Regions from separate parts of the Clostridium sardiniense genome, predicted to be linked through region 3. Evidence: riboswitches for the same ligand, from Rfam matches in the RefSeq annotation. Region 3 holds a riboswitch; each other region holds the start of a gene.
What was found. A riboswitch is a leader RNA that binds a small molecule or an ion and turns the genes downstream of it on or off. The one in region 3 is predicted to bind S-adenosylmethionine.
Positions count from the first base shown of each region.

Region 1: another riboswitch for S-adenosylmethionine. It lies ahead of K5V21_RS04000 (Na+/H+ antiporter NhaC family protein); the one in region 3 lies ahead of metF (methylenetetrahydrofolate reductase [NAD(P)H]).
Region 2: another riboswitch for S-adenosylmethionine. It lies ahead of metK (methionine adenosyltransferase); the one in region 3 lies ahead of metF (methylenetetrahydrofolate reductase [NAD(P)H]).

Region 1 covers NZ_JAIKTU010000003.1:115,014-120,885, forward strand. Annotated here, with positions in the region: gene K5V21_RS03990 (anti-sigma factor domain-containing protein) at 1-530, opposite strand, end outside; gene ispF (2-C-methyl-D-erythritol 2,4-cyclodiphosphate synthase) at 825-1,292, shown strand; gene K5V21_RS04000 (Na+/H+ antiporter NhaC family protein) at 1,329-2,633, opposite strand; SAM riboswitch class I at 2,718-2,886, opposite strand; gene K5V21_RS04005 (hypothetical protein) at 3,173-3,730, opposite strand; gene K5V21_RS04010 (HNH endonuclease signature motif containing protein) at 3,912-4,316, shown strand; T-box leader at 4,360-4,575, shown strand; gene thrS (threonine--tRNA ligase) at 4,651-5,872, shown strand, end outside.
Region 2 covers NZ_JAIKTU010000007.1:75,835-81,706, reverse strand. Annotated here, with positions in the region: gene K5V21_RS09840 (LTA synthase family protein) at 315-2,174, opposite strand; gene metK (methionine adenosyltransferase) at 2,383-3,558, opposite strand; SAM riboswitch class I at 3,640-3,758, opposite strand; tRNA gene K5V21_RS09830 (tRNA-Tyr) at 4,185-4,270, opposite strand; tRNA gene K5V21_RS09825 (tRNA-Thr) at 4,276-4,351, opposite strand; tRNA gene K5V21_RS09820 (tRNA-Val) at 4,381-4,456, opposite strand; tRNA gene K5V21_RS09815 (tRNA-Tyr) at 4,465-4,550, opposite strand; tRNA gene K5V21_RS09810 (tRNA-Thr) at 4,557-4,632, opposite strand; tRNA gene K5V21_RS09805 (tRNA-Val) at 4,670-4,745, opposite strand; tRNA gene K5V21_RS09800 (tRNA-Tyr) at 4,753-4,838, opposite strand; gene K5V21_RS09795 (hypothetical protein) at 5,015-5,647, opposite strand; gene yyaC (spore protease YyaC) at 5,750-5,872, shown strand, end outside.
Region 3 covers NZ_JAIKTU010000005.1:6,545-12,416, reverse strand. Annotated here, with positions in the region: gene K5V21_RS06805 (V-type ATP synthase subunit D) at 1-389, shown strand, start outside; gene K5V21_RS06800 (MraY family glycosyltransferase) at 622-1,575, shown strand; gene K5V21_RS06795 (GNAT family N-acetyltransferase) at 1,755-2,303, shown strand; SAM riboswitch class I at 2,357-2,484, shown strand; gene metF (methylenetetrahydrofolate reductase [NAD(P)H]) at 2,569-3,438, shown strand; gene K5V21_RS06785 (S-ribosylhomocysteine lyase) at 3,450-3,905, shown strand; gene K5V21_RS06780 (vitamin B12 dependent-methionine synthase activation domain-containing protein) at 3,985-4,596, shown strand; gene K5V21_RS06775 (homocysteine S-methyltransferase family protein) at 4,574-5,872, shown strand, end outside.

The DNA.
Region 1 (5,872 bases), on a different contig from region 3:
ATTGAAACCACATTTGATTCTTCTTCTTTGTCATTTTCATCTACACTAATTTCTTCATTAGTTTTCTCTATTATTACTTTCTTAATCACAGTCTTATTAGATTGCTTTTCCTTTGGTATTTCTACCTCATCTTTTGACTCTTCAATTCTAATATAATCTTGTATAAGTTTATAATTAGGATTTGAAAATATAATAGTGTATGTAATTATATAATCATTCCATTCCTCTATAAACTTTCTTGGCTGCATAGTCTTCTTAGATAATATATTAGGAGGTAATTTTTTCTTATCTTGTATAAACTCTAATAACTCTACTTCTCCTATTATGTAAAAAGCTATATTTAATATTGTATTTCTATCCTTATCACTTGGAGAGTACGCAAATAAATCTTGTATTAGAACTTTATAAGAATAAAGTTCTTTCTCCATCAAAGATATCTGCTCCGCTCTAGCTTTATTTACCTCATCACTTATCTCTACTAAACTTGGTATATCTGAAAATTTATATTTATTTCTATCGAATATCTCCAAATCTATACGCTCCCCCCTACGTCGACATTATTTTTGTCAAATAATATCTATTCTTATATTTAATTATACCTAAATACCTGTTTTTTTTAAATGAAATTACAAATTAATAATCATTTATTAAATACTTTTGTAATATATTATAAAAAGCACTAATTGTATCGGTGATTTTTTTATGAAATCAAATGTTATTTATGTTGATTTTAAGTATAAGCGTCGCGAGGTTAATACCGTTTACTTCTTTATACTATATTTTTATGTTAAACTTATAGAAGAAATATTAGAGAGGTGAAAGATATGCGTATTGGCTTAGGTTATGATGTACATCGTTTAGTTCAAGGTAGAGATTTGATTTTAGGTGGCGTTACAATCCCTTATGAACTTGGATTATTAGGTCACTCTGATGCCGACGTTCTCATTCATGCAATTATGGACTCACTACTTGGAGCTACAGCATTAGGTGATATAGGTACACATTTCCCTGATACTGACCCAAAGTATAAAGGGATATCAAGCATAGCTCTTCTTAAAGAAGTTGGAAATCTTTTAAAGGTTCATGACTATAAGATAGGTAATATCGATGCAACAATAATTTCACAAAAGCCAAAGATGGCTCCTTATATAGAGATAATGAGACGTAATGTAGCAGCGGCATTAAACATAGAGTTTAATCAAATAAACATTAAAGCTACTACAGAAGAAGGACTTGGTTTTACTGGAGAAGGTCTTGGAATCTCATCCCAATGCATATGCCTAGTAAACTAGATGTACTAAAATAAAAAAGCCCAAACTCGGGCTTTTTTATTTTACTCTATTTTCTTCTTTTCTTCTACTCCAGTAAAATATTATAGCAACTACCGCTGATATACCCATTAGATATGGGTAGAACAGATATTGCATTATTTCAATAGGTGATATTGCCGCAAGTCCTGCTGCTGATATAAGCTGAGCACCATAAGGTATTATCCCTTGGAATGCACATGCGAACATGTCCATAATACCTGCAACTCTCTTTGGCTCTAAATCAAATTCATTTGATATGTCTTTAGCAATTGGTCCTACTGTAACTATTGCTATTGTATTATTTGCAGTACATATATCAACTAAGCTTGCTAAAGCTCCAATTCCAAGCTCTGCACCTCTTCTAGTTTTAAAGTTTTTTAATCCCTTATGAAGTATAAAGTCAATTCCTCCATTGTATTTTATAATTGCAACCATACCAGCTATTAATAATGATATTATTATTAATTCACTCATACCATTTATACCTTCTGCCATACTTTTAAAAAGTCCTATAATATCAAAACTTCCAGTCCCAATTCCGATAGTCCCTGCTAAAATTATTCCAGATGCTAAAACAAATATAACATTTATTCCTGCAAGTGCTGCAACTAAAACACCTATGTATGGAACGATTTTTATTAAGCTATAATCATAACTACCTAAGCTAATAGCTTCCGTTCCACTAGTTATAACCATAAAAATAATTGCTGTAATTATTGCAGCTGGTAATACTATTTTAAAGTTCATTCTAAACTTATCTCTCATATCACAGCCCTGTGTTCTTGTTGCTGCTATTGTTGTATCAGATATAATTGATAAGTTGTCCCCAAACATTGCTCCGCTTACAACAGCTCCAACTACTAAGGCTACAGCTATTCCAGTCTTTTCAGATACTCCAAGTGCTATTGGTACAAGCGCAACTATTGTTCCCATTGATGTTCCAACTGATAATGCTATGAAGCATGCAACTATAAATATTCCTGTTACCAAAAGATTTGGTGGTAATACTGAAAGCCCTAAGTTTACAGTTGAATCAACTGCCCCCATAGATTTAGCAACAGCTGCAAATGCTCCTGCTAATATAAATATTAAAATCATTAAGATTATATTAGTATCTCCTGCTCCTTTGCAGAAAATCTGTAGTTTTTCTTCAAATCTAACTTTAGTATTCATAACTAAAGCCACAACTGATGCAATTAAAAATGGTATTATCACAGAAACTGCATAAAAATCCTTTGCAATTATTGCAATTCCAACATATACAACCACAAACACTATTAATGGTAAAAGCGCCCACCAATTCCCTTTATTCTCTTTGTTCATTTTTTGCCCTCCCTAAAGTTCCTATACACAAAATAAAAAAGCTTCTGATAGAAATCAGAAGCTTTATATACACTCTATAAATACTACTTATCTATCAGTTTTCACTGCTGGATTTAGCACCACACTCTATAATTAAAAATGACAAACAATCAATGCATGTTATACATTGATTCTCTTATAGTCATTCCCACCTTAATTATTAGTAGGTTGCCGGGTTTCATAGGGCCAGTCCCTCCACCACTCTTGATAAGACTTTTTTTAATTTTGATTATGCTTTATTGTAACAATGTTAATAGACTATGTCAACATTTATAAGTTACTAATATTCCTAAATAATTCAAATTAATACTAATTTGAATATTAATTTAATAAAAATAAGCAATTCATATACCTAAATGAATTGCTTATTTACATTAACCTTATTAAAGTGTTTCTGATAATTTATTTAAAAGAATTTTTCTAAATATATTTGAGCATTCCTTATCTTCTCCAACCTTTAAGTATACTTCTCTCCATTGATCTAATGATAATCCTATTCCTTATTTAAACTCTTCTTCCTTGTTTGTCATTCTTATTGAATCATCAATGAATTCTCCTAAGTCCTTTGCTGTTTTGAATACTTTTATATATAAGAATTGTTTGTTATCTCCAACCCAAACCTTATTAAACTCTTTTGCAAACTTCACTAACTCCGTTATAATTTCGCTGTCATCTTTATCCCATAGATTACTTAAAAATGTATATTGTTCTTTCATTATTTTTGCTTCTTCTTTGGAAATTTTATTCTTTTTCAAAAGATTATTTATTAGATCACAAGTTGAAACGGCTGGAATTTTCATTACTAATTTTTCTGTTCCATATGCCCATTTATAGAATGCTTTTTGACAAAATGAGTGTTGTATATAGCCTAATAACACTCTTGGATTTGAAAAGTATGAATAAATATTTTCTATTCCATTTTTGTTAGAAAATATAAGTGCATGTATATATACCGATTTGCTTGTTGGCAATTCATTTGTAAAAGCATGCCCTCTTATTGCTTTGTGTTCGTTAACATTATTAGTCCAGAAATTAAATGAATTGTAGTTATCTCTCATAAATATCACCCTTCTTCATAAATCTCAATATAATATATTATATAGTATATTATACCATTTTTTATTGTTTTTACCCTTGATTTATACAATTTAATTTTTTATTTTATATAAATATTCTGTTAATTGATTTAACTAATTTTTTTATCTATAATTATTAAATATAGATTAAGGAGGTTTATCATTGTATTTTTGTGAAATATGTAATAAAGAAGCTGATATTCATCACATTGTTCATAAAAATGAAGGTGGTTTTGATATAGAGTTAAATTATATGTATCTATGCGAATATCACCATCGTGGAAGATTAGGACCACATCACTCTCTTGAAACAGATATTTCTTATAAAATTAAATTACAAAAAAAGCTATATAAACTTCTTCCCAAAAGATACTACTCTTTTAAGGAACTTTGTAATATATTAAACGCTTCTACCAATATGGTTAAGCGTTTGACAAAAGATATAAAATTATATAAAGAAGGCTATAAAAAAGAAGATATTATATTTATTTTAATGGGTAAATCTTACTATTCTGAAGAATTGCTCGAAAATATTAAACTCGAGAAACTTTATGAAAGCATTTATTGACATCTGAAATTTGTATGATTATAATATAAATTAACTTAAGAAGATAAACACATTGATGAGAAGAGTATGTTAAATCCTCATTTACAGAGAGAGAGTACATTAGCTGTAAGTACTTTTATATGAGCTTAACAGAAAACTAACTCGGAGTGACTCCAATCCAGTCCGTCATTGTCACGTTACGACATATTAAAGTGATTCTTAAGATTTAATCTTAAGAATAACTAGAGTGGAACCACGGATATTATACTTCGTCTCTAATTTTTAGAGACGGAGTTTTTTTATTTTAGTAAATAATTTTTAGTTTTAATATAAAGAAAGAAAGGAGTTTTTTAAGATGATTAAAGTTAGTTTAAAAGACGGATCAGTTAAAGAATTTGAAAAAGGTGTATCAGTTTTAGACGTAGCAAAAAGTATTAGCGAAGGATTAGCTAGAAATGCTTTCTGCGGATTAGTAAATGGAGAGGTTGTTGATTTACGTCATACAATAAACGAAGATTGTGAAGTTGGTCTTTGCACTTTTGATTCACAAGAAGGAAAAGATGCTTTAAGACACAGTGCATCACACGTATTAGCTTATGCTGTTAAAAGATTATTCCCAGAGGTTAAGATTGCTATAGGACCTGCAATCGAAGATGGATTCTACTATGATTTTGATAAAGAAGGTGCATTTAGTGCACAAGATTTAGAAAAAATCGAAGCTGAAATGAAAAAAATAGTTAAAGAAAATCCTCAAATTGAAAGATTTGAATTACCAAGAAATGAAGCTTTAGAGCTTATGAAAGACGAACCTTACAAGGTTGAACTTATAAATGATTTAGGGGAAGATGAGATTATTTCATTCTACAAAATGGGAGACTTCGTAGACCTATGCGCTGGACCTCACGTAATGTCACTTAAGCCAATGAAAGGTATCAAACTTTTAAGAACTGCTGGTGCTTACTGGAGAGGCGACGAAAAAAACAAGATGCTTGCTAGAATATATGGTACTGCATTCTTAAAGAATAAAGATCTAGAAGAACATTTAGAAGCTTTAGAAGAAGCTAAAAAGAGAGACCACAACAAACTAGGTAGAGAATTAAAATTATTCACTACTGATGAAAATGTAGGTCAAGGTCTTCCTCTAATAATGCCAAAGGGATCTAGAATAATTCAAACTCTTCAAAGATGGATTGAAGATGAAGAAGAAAGAAGAGGTTATGTTTTAACAAAAACTCCTTTAATGGCCAAAAGTGACCTTTACAAAATCTCAGGTCACTGGGATCACTATAAAGATGGAATGTTCGTTTTAGGTGATGAAGAAAAGGATGACGAAGTATTCGCATTAAGACCTATGACTTGTCCATTCCAATATGCAATATACAATGCAGAACAACACAGTTACAGAGATCTTCCTGTAAGATTTGCTGAAACTTCTACTCTATTTAGAAATGAATCATCAGGAGAAATGCATGGACTTATAAGAGTTAGACAATTTACTCTAGCTGATGGTCACATAGTATGTACTCCTGAACAACTAGAAGAAGAATTTAAAGGTGTTGTTGATTTAATAAAATATG
Region 2 (5,872 bases), on a different contig from region 3:
ACTATTTTAAATTCAAAGTCAATCATTTTCATTCATTTATAATCAATTTATTTCAAATTCCAATCATACTCAGCCATTTCCAATCATAACCATCGATTTATTATTTTACTTTAAATACATAGTAATTTTATATAAAATTTTAATAGTTATAAGAGGATGATGTGAATATTATAATATTATGTGTAAAACCTGATGAAAATATTATTAGAAAACAAAAATCTATGGGCGATAAAGCTTTATTAATTCAATTAATTGCAAAAAGAGCCTAGATATATATCTAGACTCTTTTATTCTTGATTATTTATTGAATTTTATTATTTATCATTCTTTCTTTCAGTTACTAACGTATTATTAAACGTACTATTCATCTTTTCAGAAATAAATGTATTATTAAAGAAGTTGCTCTTATCTCCAAATCCCTTATCAACTGTTTTTAATCCATCTCTTTCAATTAATGTATCTTCATCTGAGAATAAATTTGTTCCAAGCCCTAATCTATCCCCTTCAATTTCTATACCCATACTAGCTAAAATAGTTGGATACATATCAACAGGTGAGAATTTTCTATTATTTACTCTATCAGTTGCTACTGGTGAATTAAGTATTAAATTAAATACTGTTCTATGATATGACTTATCAAAATCCTTAAAGAATTCCTTATCCATACTTAAATGATCCCCTGTTACTACAATAGTAGTATCTTTATAAAATGGTTGCTCTTGAATCCATTTTATAAACTTTACTGCTTCTTTTGTTGAATAAGCAATAACATTTGCATATTGGGAATCATATTTCTTAGCTGCATTTTTAGATAAATAACCATCAGGGAAATGAGTATCCGCAGTTTCCATGGTGAAATTAAATGGTTTTCCAGTCTTAGATAAACGTGTTATCTCATCTTTAGCATACTCATATAACTTGTCATCTTCAAATCCCCACCATACATCATAATCTTGTGGTATTAATTTTTTCTCTTTTGCTGCTTTATAGTCAAAAATATTAAAATTACCATGTGTAGTAAAATAAGTAGTTAATCCACCAAAATCAGCATCTGCACCAAACATTATTGTTTGCTCATATCCTTGTGCTTTTAAAATATCTCCTATACTAACAGCACCCGGTAGGAAGCTACCTGACTTTCCATAAGAATTACCACCCATAGGTACTTTAAGCGGAAGTCCTGTACCCATATTAATCATAGATGCTACTGACCAACTTGATCCATAGGTTTGATATGGTCCTCCAAATTTATTAGATTCTGAGAAATGAATACCTTCCTTAGATAGCTCTGCTAGCTCTGGCATTAGATTTACATCCATATAACCACCTAGATCTTTAGAAAAATATGTGTTTTCTACAGACTCCAAGTATATATGAATTAAATTTCTTTTCTTTTCTGGAAATGACATTTTCACGTTACGTGGATCGGTATAATTATCTTTGATATAACTTGAATCTGAAACAAATGTTTTATATACTTCAACTAAACTTAACTTCTTCACTCCATATACTATTCCACCTACAAGACATACAATCGAAATTATAAATGTTATTACCCTTAAACTTTTTTGGCTTAGTATTTTTTTCTTAGTATTTTTTACATTTATAAATAAATCATAACTAAAATTTATTATTATTAAGAATATTACAATACTAACTACAATTGAAAATACTGGTGTCATCATAATTTCTGCATACATATCAGAACTTGTACCCTTAATAGGTGAATTTAAGTTAAATAAAAATTGTTCTGGTGTAATATTTCCAAAATAATCAATAAACCATTTTGAAAAGAAGAAAAAGAATGATCCTATTCCAACGAATATAACTGATACTACTTTAATTGCTACTATCTTCCAACCCTTTTTATCTGTTTCTAATACAAAGTAACTATATTTTGATTTAATAATTCTTTTTATAACTAAATATATTATCCCTAAAAATAATGTAAAAATAATATATTTAACAGAAAATGCAGTTGTGTATGTAGAAGCTTTAAGCACATAAGTTTTTTTCAAAATAAATTTTAATATACTTAGTGATATTATATTGAATGATATCACGTATATTATGAATTCCTTTACAGTAGTTAAAACTCTTTTGTTCTTTTCAAACAAAAAATAATTCCCAAGAGCTATTAAAACTCCAGAAATTAAATAACTTATTATTTGCATACGTTTCCCCCCGAAAATATATAATTAAACGTAAAATCCATATGAATATTGTGAAAAATATATGAATTTTACTGAATTATATCATATTCTCACACAATCGACAAATATATATATATAAATTCTTCCAATATATACATTTAATATTATTAAAAGCCAAAAAGAAAGATACCTAATTTTAGGTATCTTTCTTTTTATTTTTTATCTTTTATTATAATAAAGCTTTAATTTCTTCAACTTTATTTAATTGTTCCCATGGTAAATTAGCATCTGTTCTACCAAAATGTCCATAAGCTGCTGTTTGCTTGTATATTGGTCTTCTAAGATCAAGATCTCTTATTATAGCTCCTGGTCTTAAATCAAATACTTTTTCTACTATATTAACTATAGTAGCTTCATCAACTTTTCCAGTTCCAAATGTATCTATTTGAATTGATACTGGCTTAGCAACTCCAATTGCATAAGCTAATTGAATTTCTAACTTATCAGCTACTCCTGCTGCTACTAAATTCTTAGCAACCCATCTTGCTGCATAAGCTGCTGATCTATCAACCTTAGTTGGATCTTTTCCTGAGAATGCTCCACCACCGTGTCTTCCCATTCCACCGTATGTATCAACAATTATTTTTCTTCCTGTTAATCCACTATCTCCTTGTGGTCCACCAACAACGAATCTTCCTGTTGGATTTATATAATACTTAGTATTTTCATCTAGTAATTCAGCTGGAATCACGTAGTCAATAACATGTCTTCTTAAATCTTCTTGGATTTGTTCTAAAGTTACTTCTTCACCATGTTGAGTTGAGATAACTATAGCATCTATTCTCTTTGGTTTATCATGTTCATACTCAACTGTAACTTGAGTTTTTCCATCTGGTCTTAAGTACTCTAATGTACCATTTTTTCTTACTTCTGTAAGTCTTCTTGATAATCTATGAGCCATAGCTATTGGAGCTGGCATAAATTCTTCTGTTTCGTTTGTAGCATAACCAAACATCATACCTTGGTCTCCGGCACCTACTGCTTCAACTTCATCTTTTTCACCTTGTCTTGATTCAAGAGCTTCATCAACTCCCATAGCTATATCTGATGATTGCTCATCTATAGCAGTCATTACTGAACAAGTATCACAGTCAAATCCATATTTTGCTCTATCATATCCTATTTCTCTTATTGTTTCTCTAACAACTTTAGGAATATCAACATAACAATTAGTTGTTATTTCTCCCATAACCATTACCATACCTGTTGTTGTGCATGTTTCACAAGCAACTCTAGCATGTGGATCTTTTTCTAATATAGCATCTAATACTGAATCTGATATTTGGTCACAAATTTTATCTGGATGTCCTTCAGTAACTGATTCTGATGTGAATAATCTTTTCATTTATATTTCTCCTTCCAAATTTCTTCGAATTTTGACAATAAAAAAAACTCTTCGATAAGAAGAGATCAAGTTTCCTAATCTTTCTTATCTTGTAGATTGCTCTACAGGAATTAGCACCACACTTTATAATCAACATTAAAGATTATATGTAGGTTGCTGGGCTTCACAGGGCCGTTTCCCTCCACCTCTCTTGATAAGAGTCTATATATTTTTTATTTATTAATTGAATTTCTGTAGAAATTGTAACACATAGATTTTGCAGAGTCAATAGATTTTATGTGTGTAAAAATATCCTATTTTTTTACTTTTTGAATTCTTTTATACTTTATATATAATTTTCCAATGCATAAAGTCCCTATTTTAGAGGGTTCTAATATTATATTAAAAGTAGATATTATTAGGTGTAAAATAATAACTTAATATTTATTTATTAATATATAAAATTTATTAATATTTATTATTTGTTATTTTATATACTAAAGTTTCTAATCTATAGAGCATATTTTAGTTTTAAATAATATAGATTTATATTTTAAATGATAATAAAATTTTATTATAACTACACTATATTAATAAAATTATTTTTATATAAAATTAAAAAGCACTAAGATTAATCTTAGTGCTTTTGGTGGTGGAAGAAGGATTCGAACCTTCGAAGTCAACTGACAACAGATTTACAGTCTGCCCCCTTTGGCCACTCGGGAACTCCACCTTATTTGGAGCTAGCGATCGGACTTGAACCGATAACCTGCTGATTACAAGTCAGCTGCTCTGCCAATTGAGCCACGCCAGCATATATATTTAAAAAATTAGTTTAAAGTTTGGTGGGCACAACAGGGTTCGAACCTGTGACCCCCTGCTTGTAAGGCAGGTGCTCTCCCAGCTGAGCTATGCGCCCATAAAAAATGGTGGTGGAAGAAGGATTCGAACCTTCGAAGTCAACTGACAACAGATTTACAGTCTGCCCCCTTTGGCCACTCGGGAACTCCACCTCATTTTGGAGCTAGCGATCGGACTTGAACCGATAACCTGCTGATTACAAGTCAGCTGCTCTGCCAATTGAGCCACGCCAGCGCATATATTCTTTAAACTTTTTATTTATTAAAACTTGTGGTGGGCACAACAGGGTTCGAACCTGTGACCCCCTGCTTGTAAGGCAGGTGCTCTCCCAGCTGAGCTATGCGCCCTTAAGAATGGTGGTGGAAGAAGGATTCGAACCTTCGAAGTCAACTGACAACAGATTTACAGTCTGCCCCCTTTGGCCACTCGGGAACTCCACCAGATTTTCTTTCAAGTTTTAAGTCGTTTTGCCTTTCGGCCAACCGACAATAGTTAGTATATATTTATATACTCTTTATTTCAAATGACAAAACATATCAAAATAAGAAATTAAACTAAAATTTCTCTATTTTTCTTCTATATACTTATTTTTTCATCACAATATACTTATTTATTTTTATACTAAACTTTCCAGAAATTCTATATTTATATATGGGGATAATATATTTTTTATTTCATTATAATCATCAGATTTAAGTCTAAGCTTTAAAACTCTAACAACCTCTGTTATTCCCTCTTTCTCTCCATTTTTCTTTAAACTATTTTTCATTCTTTCTACATCTACAGTTGATATTTTATTAGCTATTGTAAATAACTTTGTTTTTTCAACTAAACTAAGATTACCTAATATCTCCTCTTTATTCACATTAAATATTTTTGCATTTGTAGCTTGTGTTTCTTCTTTTTTATTATTAGAACTATTATTTGAATTTTTATTTTCTTTGTTTTCTTCATTATTAGAGATATTTAAATTATCTTTATCTTCTTTATTCTTTGAAGAATTATCATTAATCTTATCTTTCTCATTTTTTTCTTCATTATTATAGTTATTATTTTTATTTATATCAATACTACTTTCTTTATTTGTATCTTCATTATTATCTTTTTTTGTATTATTATCTTCTGTTTTTTTTGAATTTTCCAATACTAAGTTATTATTAATCTCCTCTTTAGGTTGCCAAAAAGCAACAAAATATACCGCAAGTGAAGTTGATATAGCTAATATACTTGTAATTAATATCTTTTTCATAATACACCTCCTATAGAGAATACTTTCCATATAAGATATTTTTATTCAAATTATTCTATTTTCAAATACATCTTCATATATTATAAGCATGGAGGTGCTTATATGGAAAAAAGGATTCATCACACATCCCCACTTGCTTATTATAATATTTCTCAAGCTATTTTAGATTCTTTTTCTGAAAATACTATAATAGTTTGTATTGGGACAGATAAATGTATTGGTGAT
Region 3 (5,872 bases):
CAAAAGAAAGCATTTCTGTAGATGTTGGAAACAAAAACATAATGAGTGTTAATGTTCCAGTTATGAACTTTAAAAGACAGCTTGAAGGTGACGAAGGTAGTATCTTCCCATATGGATTTGCAAATACATCATCAGAACTTGATGATGCAATAACAAAGCTTTATGGAATATTACCTAAGCTTTTGGAACTTGCAGAAGTAGAAAAGTCATGTCAGCTTATGGCAGATGAAATAGAGAAAACAAGAAGAAGAGTTAATGCTCTAGAATATATGACAATTCCTCAACTTCAAGAGACAATCAAGTACATAAGAATGAAACTTGATGAAAATGAAAGAAGTGCTTTAACTAGACTTATGAAAGTCAAGAGTATGATAGAGCAAAGAGGATAATTAATTCTAAAATACACCTTAGGTTTTCTAAGGTGTATTTATTTTTGAGTTTAAAAAATAAATTAGTTTATGTAAAAAGTGTTTAAAATCAAGATTTTGGTAAAGAATTAAAAGTAAATTAAAATTATCGTAATATAATTGATAATAACCTACATTAATAGTATAATTCTTATAGGTTATAATTTTTTTTACATAGAATTAACAATCTAACCTAATTTAGGAGAAGGAATATATGGATTATTTTATAGAGTTTATGATTTCTTTCATATTGGTTGTAATTTTAATGCCGATATTAATGAAATTATCGCATAAAATTGGTTTTACTGATAAACCTACACAAAGAAAGAAGCACAAAAAAGTAACACCACTATGCGGTGGACTTGCAATGTTTATAGGATTCTTTATAGTATATTATTTCGTTGGAAGTGAAAGTAATTCTGAAAGTATATGGATCTTCATTGGATCTTTATTAATAGTATGTATAGGATTAATAGATGATTTCTATAAATCAGTTGGAAAAGAATTTCCAATACTTCCAAGACTGATAATTCAAATATTAGCAGCAGTATTAATATTTAATGCTGGTGTCGCATTTAAAGGCTTTACTAATCCGTTTACAGGGGATTATGTAGCTCTTAATACTTTTTTACAGTTTGTTTTGAGTATTACTTGGATATTTGGAGTTACGACAGTAATAAATTGGTCAGACGGAATGGATGGACTTGCAGGAGGAATTTCTTTAGTTTCTTCAGGTACATTCTTCATTGCAGCAATTATTTTAGGACAAAGTTACTCAGCATCTACTTCAATCATACTTGCTGGGGCAATTGGAGGATTCTTATTATTCAATAGATATCCTGCAAAGGTATTTATGGGAGACTCAGGTGCAAATTTTTTAGGATTTATTTTAAGTATCATTGCATTAGATGGTGCCTTTAAGCAAGCTACTGTACTTAGCTTATTGTTACCAATATTAGCACTAGCAGTACCTATATTTGATAACTTATTTGTTATATTTAAAAGGTTTAATGAAGGAAAACCAGTGTATCAGGCAGATAGAAGTCAGATGCATTTTAGATTAGAAGAAAAAGGATTAACAAAACCACAAATAGTGCAGTTTATAGTTGGAATAAGCATAGTTTGTTCATTCTTATCTATAGTACTATTATTTTACAATCATCCATAAAATAAGCATCATATTAAAAATGATGCTTATTTTTTTATAAAAATTTAATTATTAGTGTATTACTGATTCATAAATTATAGAAACAATATTTAATAATTATAGATAATATATTAAGTATATTGACACATAAACCATATTTTGTTATTATGATTAGAAAATAAAAAAGGGGGCTTAGATTTATGTATAAGGGGAAGAAGGTAATTCTTAGAGCACATAAGGAAGATGATATAGCAAAACTTAATGACTTTATAAATGATTATGAAGTAAAAAGGCTTCTAAATATTGAAACTTCATTTCCATTAGCACTTTGGCAAGAAGAAGAGTGGGTTAAGAAAAGAAGAGATAATGATCAAACATATGATTTTGCAATTGAAGATTTAGAAAGTGGATGTATAATAGGTGGTTGTAGCATAAACTCTACTAGTATTAAAAATAGAAATTGCATAATTGGAATCATGATTGGGGATAAAGATTATTGGGGAAAAGGTTACGGATATGATGCTCTATCTGTACTTATCAAATTTATCTTTGAAGAATGTAATATGGAAAAAATAAAACTTGGCGTATTTTCATTAAATCCAAGAGCAATTGCTTGTTATAAAAAGCTTGGCTTTAAAGAAGAAGGTCGTCTTAAAAGAGAAATATATAGAGAAGGAAAATATCATGATGAGATATTGATGGCTCTATTTAAAGAAGAATATTTTGAAAATATGAAAGATAAAAATTAGAATATATTTACAAAAAAGTATTTTTAATGTATAATTATACAAAATAGAATATATACTTATCAAGAGTGGTGGAGGGACTGGCCCTATGAAACCCAGCAACCTATGTATAACAATAATTTATTAGGGGTTTTTATATATAAATTTGTTATAGTATGTGGTGCTAATTCCAGATAGATAAGGATATGAGTTTAAGATTAAAGTCTTAGGTGTAATATCCTAGGACTTTTTTATATTTCGAAGTTTAGGATATAAATAAGGGGGCATTATGAATATTAAGGAGATTTTTCATAAAAGAAATTTAGTATTTTCTTTTGAGGTATTTCCTCCAAAGAATAATTCACCAGTTAAAAGTATATATAGAGCTTTAAATGAGCTTTCAGATTTAAAACCGGATTTTATTAGTGTAACCTATGGGGCAGGTGGTAGTCTAATAAATAACAAAACTACAGAGATATCATCACTTATAAAAAATGTGTATAATATAGAACCTTTAGCACATTTAACATGCATATCTTCTAAGAAAGATGATATAGATAAGATAACAGAGAGACTAGAACTTGAAGACGTTAGTAACATACTTGCATTAAGAGGTGATGATAATGGTGACTCTAGAAAAGACTTTAATTATGCAAGTGAGCTCATAAGTTATATAGAAAAAAAGAAAAGATTTAATATAATTTCAGCATGTTATCCAGAAGGCCATATAGAAAATAAATCAATAGATATGGAAATAGATAATATGAAAAGAAAGATAGATTCAGGTACATCAAGCTTTATTTCTCAGCTGTTTTTTGATAACAATATTTATTATGATTTCTTAGATAAGATAAATAAAAATGGAATAAAAACTCCAATTCAAGCTGGAATTATGCCAGTAATAAATAAAAGGCAGATAGAGAGAATAACAGAATTATGCGGTGCAAAAATTCCGCATAAATTCTCAAAAATAATGAATAAGTATGAATATAGTCCAGAAGCTTTAAAAGAAGCAGGTATTGCATATGCAGTTGAACAAATTATAGATTTAGCTTCTAGTGGAGCTCAGGGCATTCATCTTTATACAATGAATAATCCTTATGTTGCAAAAAGGATTAAAGAAAATATTAAGACAGTCATTAAAACAATTAATAATTAGGAGGCAAATGTATGAAAAAAGTAGAAAGTTTTGAACTAGACCACACTAAGGTAAAGGCACCATTTATAAGAAAATGTTGTGTATACGAAGGAGGACATGGTGATAAGATAAGCAAGTTTGATATAAGATTCCTGCAACCTAATAAGGAGGCTTTTGGAACAGCAGCTATGCATGCACTAGAGCATCACCTAGCTTATAATATTAGAGAAAATTTAGATGGAGTTATTGATATATCCCCAATGGGATGTAGAACAGGATTTTATTTAAGTACTTGGGGTGATAAAGATCCTATAGAAATAAAAGCAGCAGTTGAGACAGTTCTTAGAAATTTATTAAAATCAGAGGATATACCAGCAAGTAATGAAGTTCAATGTGGAAATTATAAAGATATTTCTCTTTTTGGAGCAAAGGAATATGCAAAAGATGTAATTAGCAAAGGATTCTCACTTAATATATATGGAGAGTAGTGGGAGGGAGATTACTCTTCAGGAATCAGAAATTTTAAGATACTTAGGATATAGAGGGCAAGAGAAGCCCAAAAATATTATGAATAAAATTTCGGGTGTAAAGAAAGAGTGTAGAGATTTCTTTACACCTAAATTTATTTATGAAGAGTATAATCTTAAGAAAAGAGAAAATAAAATTGAACTTATAGGTACTAACTTGCTTTTAGAAGGAATAGATATATATAATTTGTTAAAAGACTGTGATAGGTGTGTGCTGATGGCTGTGACCCTTGGAAATGATGTAGAGAGACGGATAAGATTTTATGAAAAAGTAGACTTAACAAAGGGATTAATATTTGATGCTTGTGCAACTACAGGTGTTGAAGAAGTTTGTGATTTAGTAGAAGAAGAGATAAAATCTAAGTATGTAAATGAAGGTGAGGAGCTAACATTTAGATATAGCCCAGGATATGGAGATTTAGATTTAAGTATACAAAAGGATTTTATAAATGTATTAAATTGTGAAAGAAGAATAGGAGTCAAGGTTTCAGAACATATGGTTTTATTTCCAAGGAAATCAGTAACTGCTATTTTAGGTATAAAAAAATATAGTGGAAAAAAGGGAAAGAAGAGTTGTATAAATTGTAATAATTATGATAGATGTGTATATAGAAAAGAGGGAATAGATTTTGAATGTAAGAGAGTATATTAAAGATAATATTTTAGTTTTTGATGGAGCTATGGGAACAATGCTTCAAAACTTAGGCTTAAAACTTGGAGAAAATCCAGAAATATTTAATATAACCCATAGAGAAGAAATAATAAAGATACATAAAGATTATATAAATTCTGGAGCAAAGATTATAACAACAAACACATTTGGGGCAAATGAGCTTAAATTAAAAAATACAAAATTTTCTGTAGAAGAAATAATAAAATCTGGAGTTGATTTAGCTAAAAAAGCAAGAGAGAATAAAGAGTGCTATATTGCTCTTGATATAGGTCCAATTGGAGAATTATTAGAACCTATGGGAACTTTAAGTTTTGATAAGGCTATTAATATTTTTAAAAGACAAATTAAAGTTGGAGTAGATAGTGGAGTAGACATAATTCTTATTGAGACTATGACTGATTTGTATGAGATGAAAGCTGCAATAATTGCAGCGAAGGAAAGTTGCGATATTCCTATATTTGCAACCATGACATTTGAAAAGGATGGAAGAACCTTTACAGGATGCCTCCCAGAGAGTATGGCAATTACACTAGAAGGGTTAGGGGTAGATGCTGTTGGAGTTAATTGCTCTCTTGAACCAAGCGAACTTAATAATATTGTAAAAAATATAATTAATAATACTAATCTACCTGTAATTGTACAACCTAATGCAGGACTTCCAAATATTATAGAAAGAAAAGCTGTTTATGATATAACAGAGAAAGAGTTTTCAAATTCAGTTAGAGAATTAGTAGATATGGGAGTCTCAATTATAGGCGGATGCTGTGGTACAACTCCTAGCTTTATAGAAGAACTTAGTAAAATAGCAAAATATAAACGTAAGGTAAATAGAAGAGAAGTAATAAAATATGCAGTAGCATCACCTTATAAAGTAGTAGAGATTAATGAGGTAAGAGTAGTTGGAGAAAGAATAAACCCAACAGGTAAAAAGAGATTTAAAAAAGCTATTATAGATAAAGATATGGATTATATATTAAGACAAGCAATAGAACAAATAGAAGGAGGGGCAGAAATACTAGATGTTAATGTTGGTCTTCCAGAGATAGATGAAGAGTCATTAATGGAAAGTGCAATAAAGGAGTTACAAAGTATTGTTGATGTTCCGCTTCAAATTGATTCAGGAAAAAAGAATGTAATTGAAAAAGGTCTAAGAGTATATAATGGTAAACCAATAGTAAATTCAGTAAGTGGAGAGGATAAGGTATTAGATAATATTCTTCCTCTAGTGAAGAAATATGGAGCCGCAGTAGTTGGA